3 regions of the Streptomyces sp. NPDC023481 genome follow, and region 1 is predicted to be linked to each of the others. Evidence: predicted binding sites of a transcription regulator. Region 1 holds the regulator's gene; each other region holds the start of a gene.
The links. Region 1 encodes HrcA, which represses chaperone genes, less so after heat shock. Its sites were predicted from a motif close to TTNGCACTCNGNNNNNCNGAGTGCNAA; they were not measured.
Positions count from the first base shown of each region.

Region 2: a site for HrcA is predicted at 1,044-1,070, ahead of groES (co-chaperone GroES). Genes of this name have one in related genera too.
Region 3: a site for HrcA is predicted at 1,392-1,418, ahead of groL (chaperonin GroEL). Genes of this name have one in related genera too.

Region 1 covers NZ_JBVHJE010000002.1:632,851-636,122, forward strand. Annotated here, with positions in the region: gene ACZ3ZD_RS07140 (nitronate monooxygenase) at 1-409, opposite strand, end outside; gene dnaJ (molecular chaperone DnaJ) at 509-1,645, opposite strand; gene hrcA (heat-inducible transcriptional repressor HrcA) at 1,646-2,662, opposite strand; gene ACZ3ZD_RS07155 (MBL fold metallo-hydrolase) at 2,826-3,272, shown strand, end outside.
Region 2 covers NZ_JBVHJE010000001.1:499,289-502,560, forward strand. Annotated here, with positions in the region: gene ACZ3ZD_RS02440 (polysaccharide deacetylase family protein) at 1-130, shown strand, start outside; gene ACZ3ZD_RS02445 (polysaccharide deacetylase family protein) at 127-939, shown strand; gene groES (co-chaperone GroES) at 1,219-1,527, shown strand; gene groL (chaperonin GroEL) at 1,645-3,270, shown strand.
Region 3 covers NZ_JBVHJE010000001.1:138,027-141,298, forward strand. Annotated here, with positions in the region: gene thrC (threonine synthase) at 1-365, shown strand, start outside; gene ACZ3ZD_RS00700 (MoaD/ThiS family protein) at 362-637, shown strand; gene ACZ3ZD_RS00705 (cold-shock protein) at 1,079-1,282, shown strand; gene groL (chaperonin GroEL) at 1,581-3,203, shown strand.

The DNA.
Region 1 (3,272 bases):
CCGGGTTGTCGAGGAGGACGGCGAGCTTGGCGTCGTAGCCGTCGTCCCGGCCGCTGTCCGGGTCGCCCAGCTCGGTCTCGTACCAGGAGGCCTCGCCGGCCAGTTGGTGCGCGTACACCTCCACCGCGCCGGAGGGGGGCGCGGCGCAGGCCGCTCCGGTGGAGCCGGTGCTCGCGCCGGGGTGCTCCGGCTGCGGCATGAACACGTTCACCCCGAAGGGCCGGCCGGTCAGTCCGCGCAGCTGCTTGATCTCCTGGTACATGCCGTCGGCGGTCTTGTACCCGGCGGCGAGGAACCCGAGGCCCCCGGCCTCGGAGACGGCGGCGGCGAGCTGCGGGACGGAGACACCGCCCGCCATGGGGGCCTGCACGATCGGGTGAGGGAAGAGATCGGTCAGCGCGGAGGACATGACGGCATGGTGTCACGTCCCCCGGACAAGTCCGAATCCGGGCGCCGCCCGGCATAGGCCCCCGGCATACCGGGGTCCTGGGCCCGCGCGCGCCCGGTGTCAGCGCCCGTTGAAGGCGTCCTTCAGCCGCGAGAACAGGCCCTGCTGGCCCGGCTGGAACTGGCCCTGCGGGCGCTCCTCGCCGCGGAGCTTGGCCAGCTCGCGCAGCAGTCGCTCCTGCTCGGGGTCCAGCTTGGTCGGCGTGGTCACCTCGACGTGCACGATCAGGTCGCCCCGGCCGCCGCCGCGCAGATGCGTGACGCCCCGGTTGTGCAGCGGGATCGACTGGCCGGACTGGGTGCCGGGCCGGATGTCGACCTCCTCCATGCCGTCCAGCGTCTCCAGCGGCACCTTCGTGCCGAGGGCCGCCGCCGTCATCGGGATCGTCACCGTGCAGTGCAGGTCGTCGCCGCGCCGCTGGAACATCGGGTGCGGCAGCTCGTGGATCTCGACGTACAGGTCGCCGGCCGGACCGCCGCCGGGGCCGACCTCGCCCTCGCCGGCGAGCTGGATCCGGGTGCCGTTGTCCACACCGGCCGGGATCTTCACGGTGAGCGTGCGCCGCGAGCGGACCCGGCCGTCGCCGGCGCACTCCGGGCACGGCGTCGGCACGACCGTGCCGAAGCCCTGGCACTGCGGGCAGGGGCGCGAGGTCATGACCTGGCCCAGGAAGGACCGGGTGACCTGGGAGACCTCGCCGCGGCCGCGGCACATGTCACACGTTTGCGCGGACGTGCCGGGCGCCGCGCCCTCGCCGTTGCAGGTGTTGCAGACGACCGCGGTGTCGACCTGGATGTCCTTGGTCGTCCCGAAGGCCGCCTCGTCCAGCTCGATCTCGATGCGGATCATCGCGTCCTGGCCGCGCCGGGTGCGCGAGCGCGGCCCGCGCTGCGACGCCGTACCGAAGAACGCGTCCATGATGTCGGAGAAGTTGCCGAAGCCGCCGGCGCCGAAACCGCCCGCGCCCGCGCCGCCCGACTGGGACAGCGGGTCGCCGCCGAGGTCGTAGACCTGCTTCTTCTGCGGGTCCGACAGCACCTCGTAAGCGGCGTTGATCTCCTTGAACCGCTCCTGGGTCTTCGGATCGGGGTTGACGTCCGGGTGCAGCTCGCGCGCGAGCCGACGGAACGCCTTCTTGATCTCATCCTGCGACGCGTCGCGGCGCACGCCGAGAACGGCGTAGTAGTCCGTGGCCACTTACGACTCCGCCAGGATCTGTCCGACGTACCGTGCCACTGCGCGTACCGCTCCCATCGTTCCCGGGTAGTCCATGCGGGTCGGTCCGACCACGCCGAGCTTGGCAACCGCCTCGCCGCCCGAACCGTAGCCGACCGACACGACGGAGGTGGAGTTGAGTCCCTCGTGGGCGTTCTCGTGGCCGATGCGCACGGTCACGCCCGGGTCCTTCGCCTCGCCGAGGAGCTTGAGGAGCACGACCTGCTCCTCCAGGGCCTCCAGGACGGGCCGGATCGTGAGGGGGAAGTCGTGCCCGAAGCGGGTGAGATTGGCCGTACCGCCGATCATCAGCCGCTCCTCGTTCTCCTCCACCAGTGTCTCCAGCAGAGTGGAGAGCACCGTGGAGACCGTACCGCGGTCCTCCGGGTCGAAGGCGTCCGGGAGGTCCTCGACCAGCTTGGGCACATCGGCGAACCGGCGGCCCGCGACCCGGCTGTTCAGCCGCGCCCGCAGATCCGCCAGCGAGGACTCGCCGAACGGCGCCGGGCAGTCGACCATCCGCTGCTCGACCCGGCCGGTGTCCGTGATCAGCACGAGCATCACCCGCGCGGGGGCCAGCGAGAGCAGCTCCACGTGCCGGACCGTGGACCGGGTCAGCGACGGGTACTGCACCACGGCGACCTGCCGGGTCAGCTGCGCGAGCAGCCGTACCGTGCGGGCCACGACGTCGTCGAGGTCGACGGCGCCCTCCAGGAAGTTCTGGATGGCCCTCCGCTCGGGCGCGGTCATCGGCTTCACGCCCGCGAGCTTGTCGACGAACAGCCGGTAGCCCTTGTCGGTGGGGATCCGCCCGGCGCTGGTGTGCGGCTGGGCGATGTACCCCTCGTCCTCCAGGGCCGCCATGTCGTTGCGGACGGTCGCCGGGGAGACCCCGAGGTTGTGCCGCTCGGTCAGGGCCTTCGACCCGACCGGCTCCTCGGTGCCGACATAGTCCTGGACGATGGCGCGCAGCACCTGAAGCCTGCGTTCACTCAGCATCCGCGCGCACCTCCAGCATGTCGTCCCCATCGTCCCTTCGGGTGATCGGCCTGGCACTCTTCGCATGGGAGTGCCAACGTTCCCCGGCCCAGTGTACGGCTGTCGGGTGCACACTGGGCAAGGTCGGGCCGCCGCACCGGGTCGTACCGCTAGCGTCGCCGGTATGAGCGTGACTTGGGAAGAGCCGGGGTGGGAACGGCTGACCGCGGGGGTGGGGCGGTGCCGGCTGCCCGGCTGGGACTGCACGGCGGGGCTGGTCGTCGGGGAGGGCACGGCGCTCCTCGTGGACGCCGGGTCGAGCCTGGCGGAGGGGGCCCGGCTGCGCGCGCGGGCCGAACGGGCGGCGGGCGGCCGTGTGACCCATCTCGCGCTCACCCACCCCCATTTCGACCACGTGTTCGGCGCGGCCGCGTTCGCCGGGGCGGAGGTGTACGGGGCGGTCGGCCTGGACGCGGCGCTGGCGTACGAGCGCGAGGAGCTGCGCCTGGACGCGGTCAGGAACGGGCTGCCGGTGGCGGACGCGGACGAGGCGGTGGACGCGCTGGTGGCGCCCGGCCACCTGGTGTCCGGCGAGTGGACCCTCGACCTCGGCGGCGGCCGGCAGGCGCTG
Region 2 (3,272 bases), on a different contig from region 1:
CGACATCGTCCTCACCCACTTCCGCGGCCGGAACGACTGGAACGGCACGATGGTGGACGACATGCGGCGCTTCCTGGACAAGGTCACGCGCGAGGGCTACGCCGTGGCCCGCCTGGAGGACTACCTGTGAGGCGCCTGCGGGGCCCGGCCGCGGTCCTCGCCCCGGCCCTGCTCCTGGCGGGGTGCGCCCCGTCGGTCGACCCCATCGAACGCCTCGGCGAGAAGGCCGCCGAAGGGGTACGCCCGCACGCCACCGCGCCCGGCCCCGGCTACCGGCACTGGGGCCTGGCCCGGCCGCTCGTCCGCCTGCCGGTGCACCCCACCCGCCCGCTCGCCGAGCACTCGGGGGCCGCCGCCCTGCCCCCGGTGGTCGACCACGTCCGCACCCGCGACCCGGTCGTCTTCCTCACCTACGACGACGGCGCCGAACGCGACCCCCGCTTCGTCGGCATGGTCCGCGACCTGCGGCTCCCGGTCACCCTCTTCCTCACGGACAGCGTCGCCGCCCCCGGCTACGGCTATTTCGCCCGCCTGCGCGCGCTCGGCGCCGGCATCGAGAACCACACCGTCGACCACCGGGCGCCGGCCGGGCTGCCGTACGCCGGCCAGCGCGCCGAGATCTGCGGCCAGCAGAGCCGCCTGCGCGCCCGCCTCGGCGTCACCCCGCGCCTCTTCCGCCCGCCCTACGGCTCCTACGACCGCACCACCCGGCGCGCCGCGGCCGGCTGCGGCATCTCCACCCTCGTTCTGTGGCGCGCCGCCCTCACCCCGGCCGGCCTCACCTACACCCACGGCCCCCACCACCTGCGCCCCGGCGACATCGTCCTGATGGGCCCGGACGAGTCGACGGGCCCCCCGCTGCGAGAACGCGCGGTCCGGGTGGTCAGGAACGCCCAGGAGAGGGGCCTGACCGTGGGGCGCCTGGAGGACTACCTCTGACCACCGGCCCGCCGCCCACCGATCACCGGCCGCCGCCCACCGGCCCGCCGCGCCGGTCCGCCGGGCACCCGCGCACCGCTCGCGGCCGACGCGCCACACGGCAATTGGCACTCCGCTTGACCGAGTGCTAATCCCGGTCATAGTCTCGGGTCTGGCACTCCCCCCTGGAGAGTGCCAGACAAACGCGACGGGCAGGTCCGGCACCCGCGACGACGGATCGACCTGGTCGCCACCTCAGACAGTTAACCCCGTGAGATCTCCGAAGGGGGAGGTCGGATCGTGACGACCACCAGCTCCAAGGTTGCCATCAAGCCGCTCGAGGACCGCATCGTGGTCCAGCCGCTCGACGCCGAGCAGACCACCGCCTCTGGCCTGGTCATCCCGGACACCGCGAAGGAGAAGCCCCAGGAGGGCGCCGTCCTCGCCGTGGGCCCGGGCCGCTTCGAGAACGGCGAGCGTCTGCCGCTCGACGTCAAGGTCGGCGACGTCGTCCTGTACAGCAAGTACGGCGGCACCGAGGTGAAGTACAACGGCGACGAGTACCTCGTCCTCTCGGCTCGCGACGTGCTCGCGATCATCGAGAAGTAATCACCTCAAGCAACTCTCTGCTTGAGCAGCGCCCCTGGCCCCCGCATCCGATAAGAAGCCGGGCGCCCGGGGCGCTGCGTTTTTCACCCACAGATTCCCGAGAGGGCTCCCGCTGCCATGGCGAAGATCCTGAAGTTCGACGAGGACGCCCGTCGCGCCCTTGAGCGCGGCGTCAACAAGCTTGCCGACACGGTGAAGGTGACGATCGGCCCCCGCGGCCGCAACGTCGTCATCGACAAGAAGTTCGGCGCCCCCACCATCACCAACGACGGTGTCACGATCGCCCGCGAGGTCGAGATCGAGGACCCGTACGAGAACCTCGGCGCCCAGCTGGTGAAGGAGGTGGCGACCAAGACCAACGACATCGCGGGTGACGGCACCACCACCGCCACCGTCCTCGCCCAGGCGCTGGTCCGCGAGGGTCTGAAGAACGTCGCCGCCGGTGCCTCCCCGGCCGCCCTGAAGAAGGGCATCGACGCCGCGGTCAAGGCCGTCTCCGAGGACCTGCTCGCCTCGGCCCGCCCGATCGACGAGAAGTCCGACATCGCCGCCGTCGCCGCGCTGTCCGCCCAGGACCAGCAGGTCGGCGAGCTGATCGCCGAGGCCATGGACAAGGTCGGCAAGGACGGTGTCATCACCGTCGAGGAGTCCAACACCTTCGGTCTGGAGCTGGACTTCACCGAGGGCATGGCCTTCGACAAGGGCTACCTGTCGCCGTACTTCGTGACGGACCAGGAGCGCATGGAGGCCGTCCTGGAGGACCCGTACATCCTCATCCACCAGGGCAAGATCTCCGCCATCACGGAGCTGCTGCCGCTGCTGGAGAAGGTCATCCAGGCCGGCTCCTCCAAGCCGCTGCTGATCATCGCCGAGGACCTGGAGGGCGAGGCCCTGTCGACCCTCGTCGTCAACAAGATCCGCGGCACCTTCAACGCCGTCGCGGTGAAGGCCCCCGGCTTCGGCGACCGCCGCAAGGCGATGCTGCAGGACATGGCGGTCCTCACCGGCGCCACGGTCATCTCCGAGGAGGTCGGCCTCAAGCTCGACCAGGTCGGCCTTGACGTGCTGGGCTCCGCCCGCCGCGTGACGGTCACCAAGGACGACACCACCATCGTGGACGGCGCCGGCAACTCCGCCGACGTCCAGGGCCGGGTCGCCCAGATCAAGGCCGAGATCGAGAACACCGACTCCGACTGGGACCGCGAGAAGCTCCAGGAGCGCCTCGCGAAGCTGGCCGGCGGCGTGTGCGTGATCAAGGTCGGCGCCGCCACCGAGGTGGAGCTGAAGGAGAAGAAGCACCGTCTGGAGGACGCCATCTCCGCGACCCGCGCCGCGGTCGAGGAGGGCATCGTCTCCGGTGGTGGCTCCGCCCTGGTCCACTCCTCCAAGGTCCTCGAGGGCAACCTCGACAAGACCGGCGACGAGGCCACCGGTGTCGCGGTCGTCCGCAACGCCGTGGTCGAGCCGCTGCGCTGGATCGGCGAGAACGCCGGCCAGGAGGGCTACGTCATCGTGTCCAAGGTCAAGGACCTGGACAAGGGACAGGGCTACAACGCCGCCACCGGCGAGTACGGCGACCTGATCAAGGCCGGCGTCATCGACCCGGTCAAGGTCACCCGCTCCGCCCTGGAGAACGCCGCCTCCATCGCCTCCCTGCTGCTCACGACCGAGACCCTGGTCGTCGAGAAGAAGGAAGAAGAGGAGCCGGCCGCGGCGGGCCACGGCCACGGTCACGCCCACTGAGC
Region 3 (3,272 bases), on a different contig from region 1:
TCCGCCCGCAGAAGCCGAACACCATCGCCAAGTCCCTGGCCATCGGCAACCCGGCCGACGGGCCCTACGTCCTGGACATCGCGCGCCGCACCGGCGGTGCCGTGGAGGACGTGACGGACGCGGAGGTCGTGGACGCGATCAAGCAGCTGGCCCGCACGGAGGGCATCTTCGCGGAGACCGCCGGCGGGGTGACCCTGGGCGTGACGCGCAAGCTGATCGAGAGCGGTCGGCTGGACCCGAGCCTCACGACCGTCGTGCTCAACACCGGCGACGGCCTCAAGACCCTGGACGCGGTGGCCGGGACCGGCCTCACCGCCACCATCCGCCCGAACCTGGACTCCTTCCGAGAGGCTGGCCTCGCATGAGCGTCACCGTCCGCATCCCCACCATCCTGCGCACCTACACGGGCGGCCGGGCCGAGGTCGCCGCCGAGGGGGCGACGCTCGGCGAGGTCATCGCCGACCTGGAGAAGAACCACACCGGGATCGCCGCCCGGGTCCTGGACGACCAGGGGAAGCTGCGCCGGTTCGTCAACGTGTACGTCAACGACGACGACGTCCGTTTCGAGCAGGGCCTTCAGACGGCGACCCCCGAGGGCGCGGGTGTCTCCATCATCCCGGCGGTGGCCGGAGGCTGACCGGCCCGCCCATTACCTTCGGTAACATCGGTTACCGGCTGTTCATCGGATTGCCCCCTCCGTAAGAGAAGCGGAGGGGGCAATTCTATGTGATTGAGCGCGGTAGAGTTGGGGAACACGGCCCCGGTCTTCCGGCCGTGAGCCCGTGAATCATGCCCGGTGACCCGACAAGAAGTAGCCAAAGTGTGCGGGTTTTCTGTGGCTTTTACGGCTTTTGCGGGGCCCGACTTGCCCTGAATTCGGGCGAATCCTCACCATTTTCCGGACCTTTCGCGTCCAGAATTCTCGTCCGATTGACCTGTTGCAGACGGCAGTTGGACAGATACATTCAGCCGCGGTCGACGCGTTCCGGCGCACGCCCCCCGGGCAATAGGGGGCGAGGTCTGACCCGGGTCCGCGAAGTGTGGATCTGTGCAAGGGCCAGTAATAGGGGAGTTAGGCATGGCTCAGGGCACCGTCAAGTGGTTCAACGCGGAGAAGGGGTACGGCTTCATCGCGGTCGACGGTGGTGCGGACGTCTTCGTCCACTACAGCGCGATTCAGATGGACGGCTACCGCACCCTGGAAGAGGGCCAGCGGGTCGAGTTCGAGATCTCGCAGGGCCAGAAGGGCCCGCAGGCCGACATGGTTCGCGTCACCGCCTGAACGTTTCTTGTCCGAAGGGCCCGCACCTCGCACGGGGTGCGGGCCCTTCGCCGTGCCCGGGCCGCGCTGTTCGCGGGCGGCTGACGCGGGGCCCGTACCCGCGCAGGCGCTTGCACTCGACCATGCCGAGTGCTAATCATTGCGTTAGCACTCTGAAGGTGAGAGTGACAGTGAAGGACCGGGTCGGTGAGGCCCGCAGGCCGTGTGGGGCAAGGAACCACGAGGCCGGCGAGCCGTCCGTCGCGGGCGCGGGCGCGGTCCGAAGGAATCACCCCCAGTCCTGGAGGGACCACTTCACATGGCCAAGATCATCGCGTTCGACGAGGAGGCGCGGCGCGGCCTCGAGCGCGGCATGAACCAGCTCGCGGACGCCGTCAAGGTGACGCTCGGCCCCAAGGGCCGCAACGTCGTCCTCGAGAAGAAGTGGGGCGCCCCCACGATCACCAACGATGGTGTCTCCATCGCCAAGGAGATCGAGCTCGAGGACCCGTACGAGAAGATCGGCGCCGAGCTGGTCAAGGAAGTCGCCAAGAAGACGGACGACGTCGCCGGTGACGGTACGACCACCGCGACCGTGCTCGCCCAGGCCCTGGTCAAGGAAGGCCTGCGCAACGTCGCCGCCGGCGCCAACCCGATGGCTCTGAAGCGCGGTATCGAGAAGGCCGTCGAGGCCGTCTCCGCCGCCCTGCTGGAGCAGGCGAAGGACGTCGAGACCAAGGAGCAGATCGCCTCCACCGCGTCCATCTCCGCCGCCGACACCCAGATCGGCGAGCTGATCGCCGAGGCCATGGACAAGGTCGGCAAGGAAGGCGTCATCACCGTCGAGGAGAGCAACACCTTCGGTCTGGAGCTGGAGCTCACCGAGGGCATGCGCTTCGACAAGGGCTACATCTCCGCCTACTTCGCGACCGACATGGAGCGCATGGAGGCGGTGCTGGAGGACCCGTACATCCTCATCGCCAACTCCAAGATCTCCTCGGTCAAGGACCTGCTCCCGCTGCTGGAGAAGGTCATGCAGTCGGGCAAGCCGCTGCTGATCATCGCCGAGGACGTCGAGGGCGAGGCCCTGTCGACCCTGGTCGTCAACAAGATCCGCGGCACCTTCAAGTCCGTCGCCGTGAAGGCCCCGGGCTTCGGCGACCGCCGCAAGGCCATGCTCGGCGACATCGCCATCCTCACCGGCGGCGAGGTGATCTCCGAGGAGGTCGGCCTCAAGCTGGAGAACGCCACGCTGGACCTGCTGGGCAAGGCCCGCAAGGTCGTCATCACCAAGGACGAGACCACCATCGTCGACGGTGCCGGCTCCTCGGAGCAGGTGGGCGGCCGGGTCAACCAGATCCGCGCCGAGATCGAGAACAGCGACTCCGACTACGACCGCGAGAAGCTCCAGGAGCGCCTGGCGAAGCTCGCGGGCGGCGTGGCCGTCATCAAGGCCGGTGCCGCCACCGAGGTGGAGCTGAAGGAGCGCAAGCACCGCATCGAGGACGCCGTCCGCAACGCGAAGGCGGCCGTCGAGGAGGGCATCGTCGCCGGTGGTGGCGTGGCCCTGCTCCAGGCCTCCCAGGTCTTCGAGAAGCTGGAGCTCGAGGGTGACGAGGCGACCGGCGCCAACGCCGTGCGCATCGCGCTGGAGGCCCCGCTGAAGCAGATCGCCGTCAACGCCGGCCTCGAGGGCGGTGTCGTGGTGGAGAAGGTGCGCAACCTGACCCCGGGCCACGGCCTGAACGCCGCGACCGGCGAGTACGTCGACCTGGTCGCCGAGGGCATCATCGACCCGGCGAAGGTGACCCGTTCCGCGCTGCAGAACGCCGCCTCCATCGCCGCGCTGTTCCTCACCACCGAGGCCGTCATCGCCGACAAGCCGGAGAAGGCCGCCGCGCCGGCCGGCGGCGGCATGCCGGGCGGTGACATGGACTTCTGATCGCCCCCCGGGTCGGTCGACTGTCCTTCGTACCGAGGGCGGTGCCCCCAGCTTCGGCTGGGGGCACCG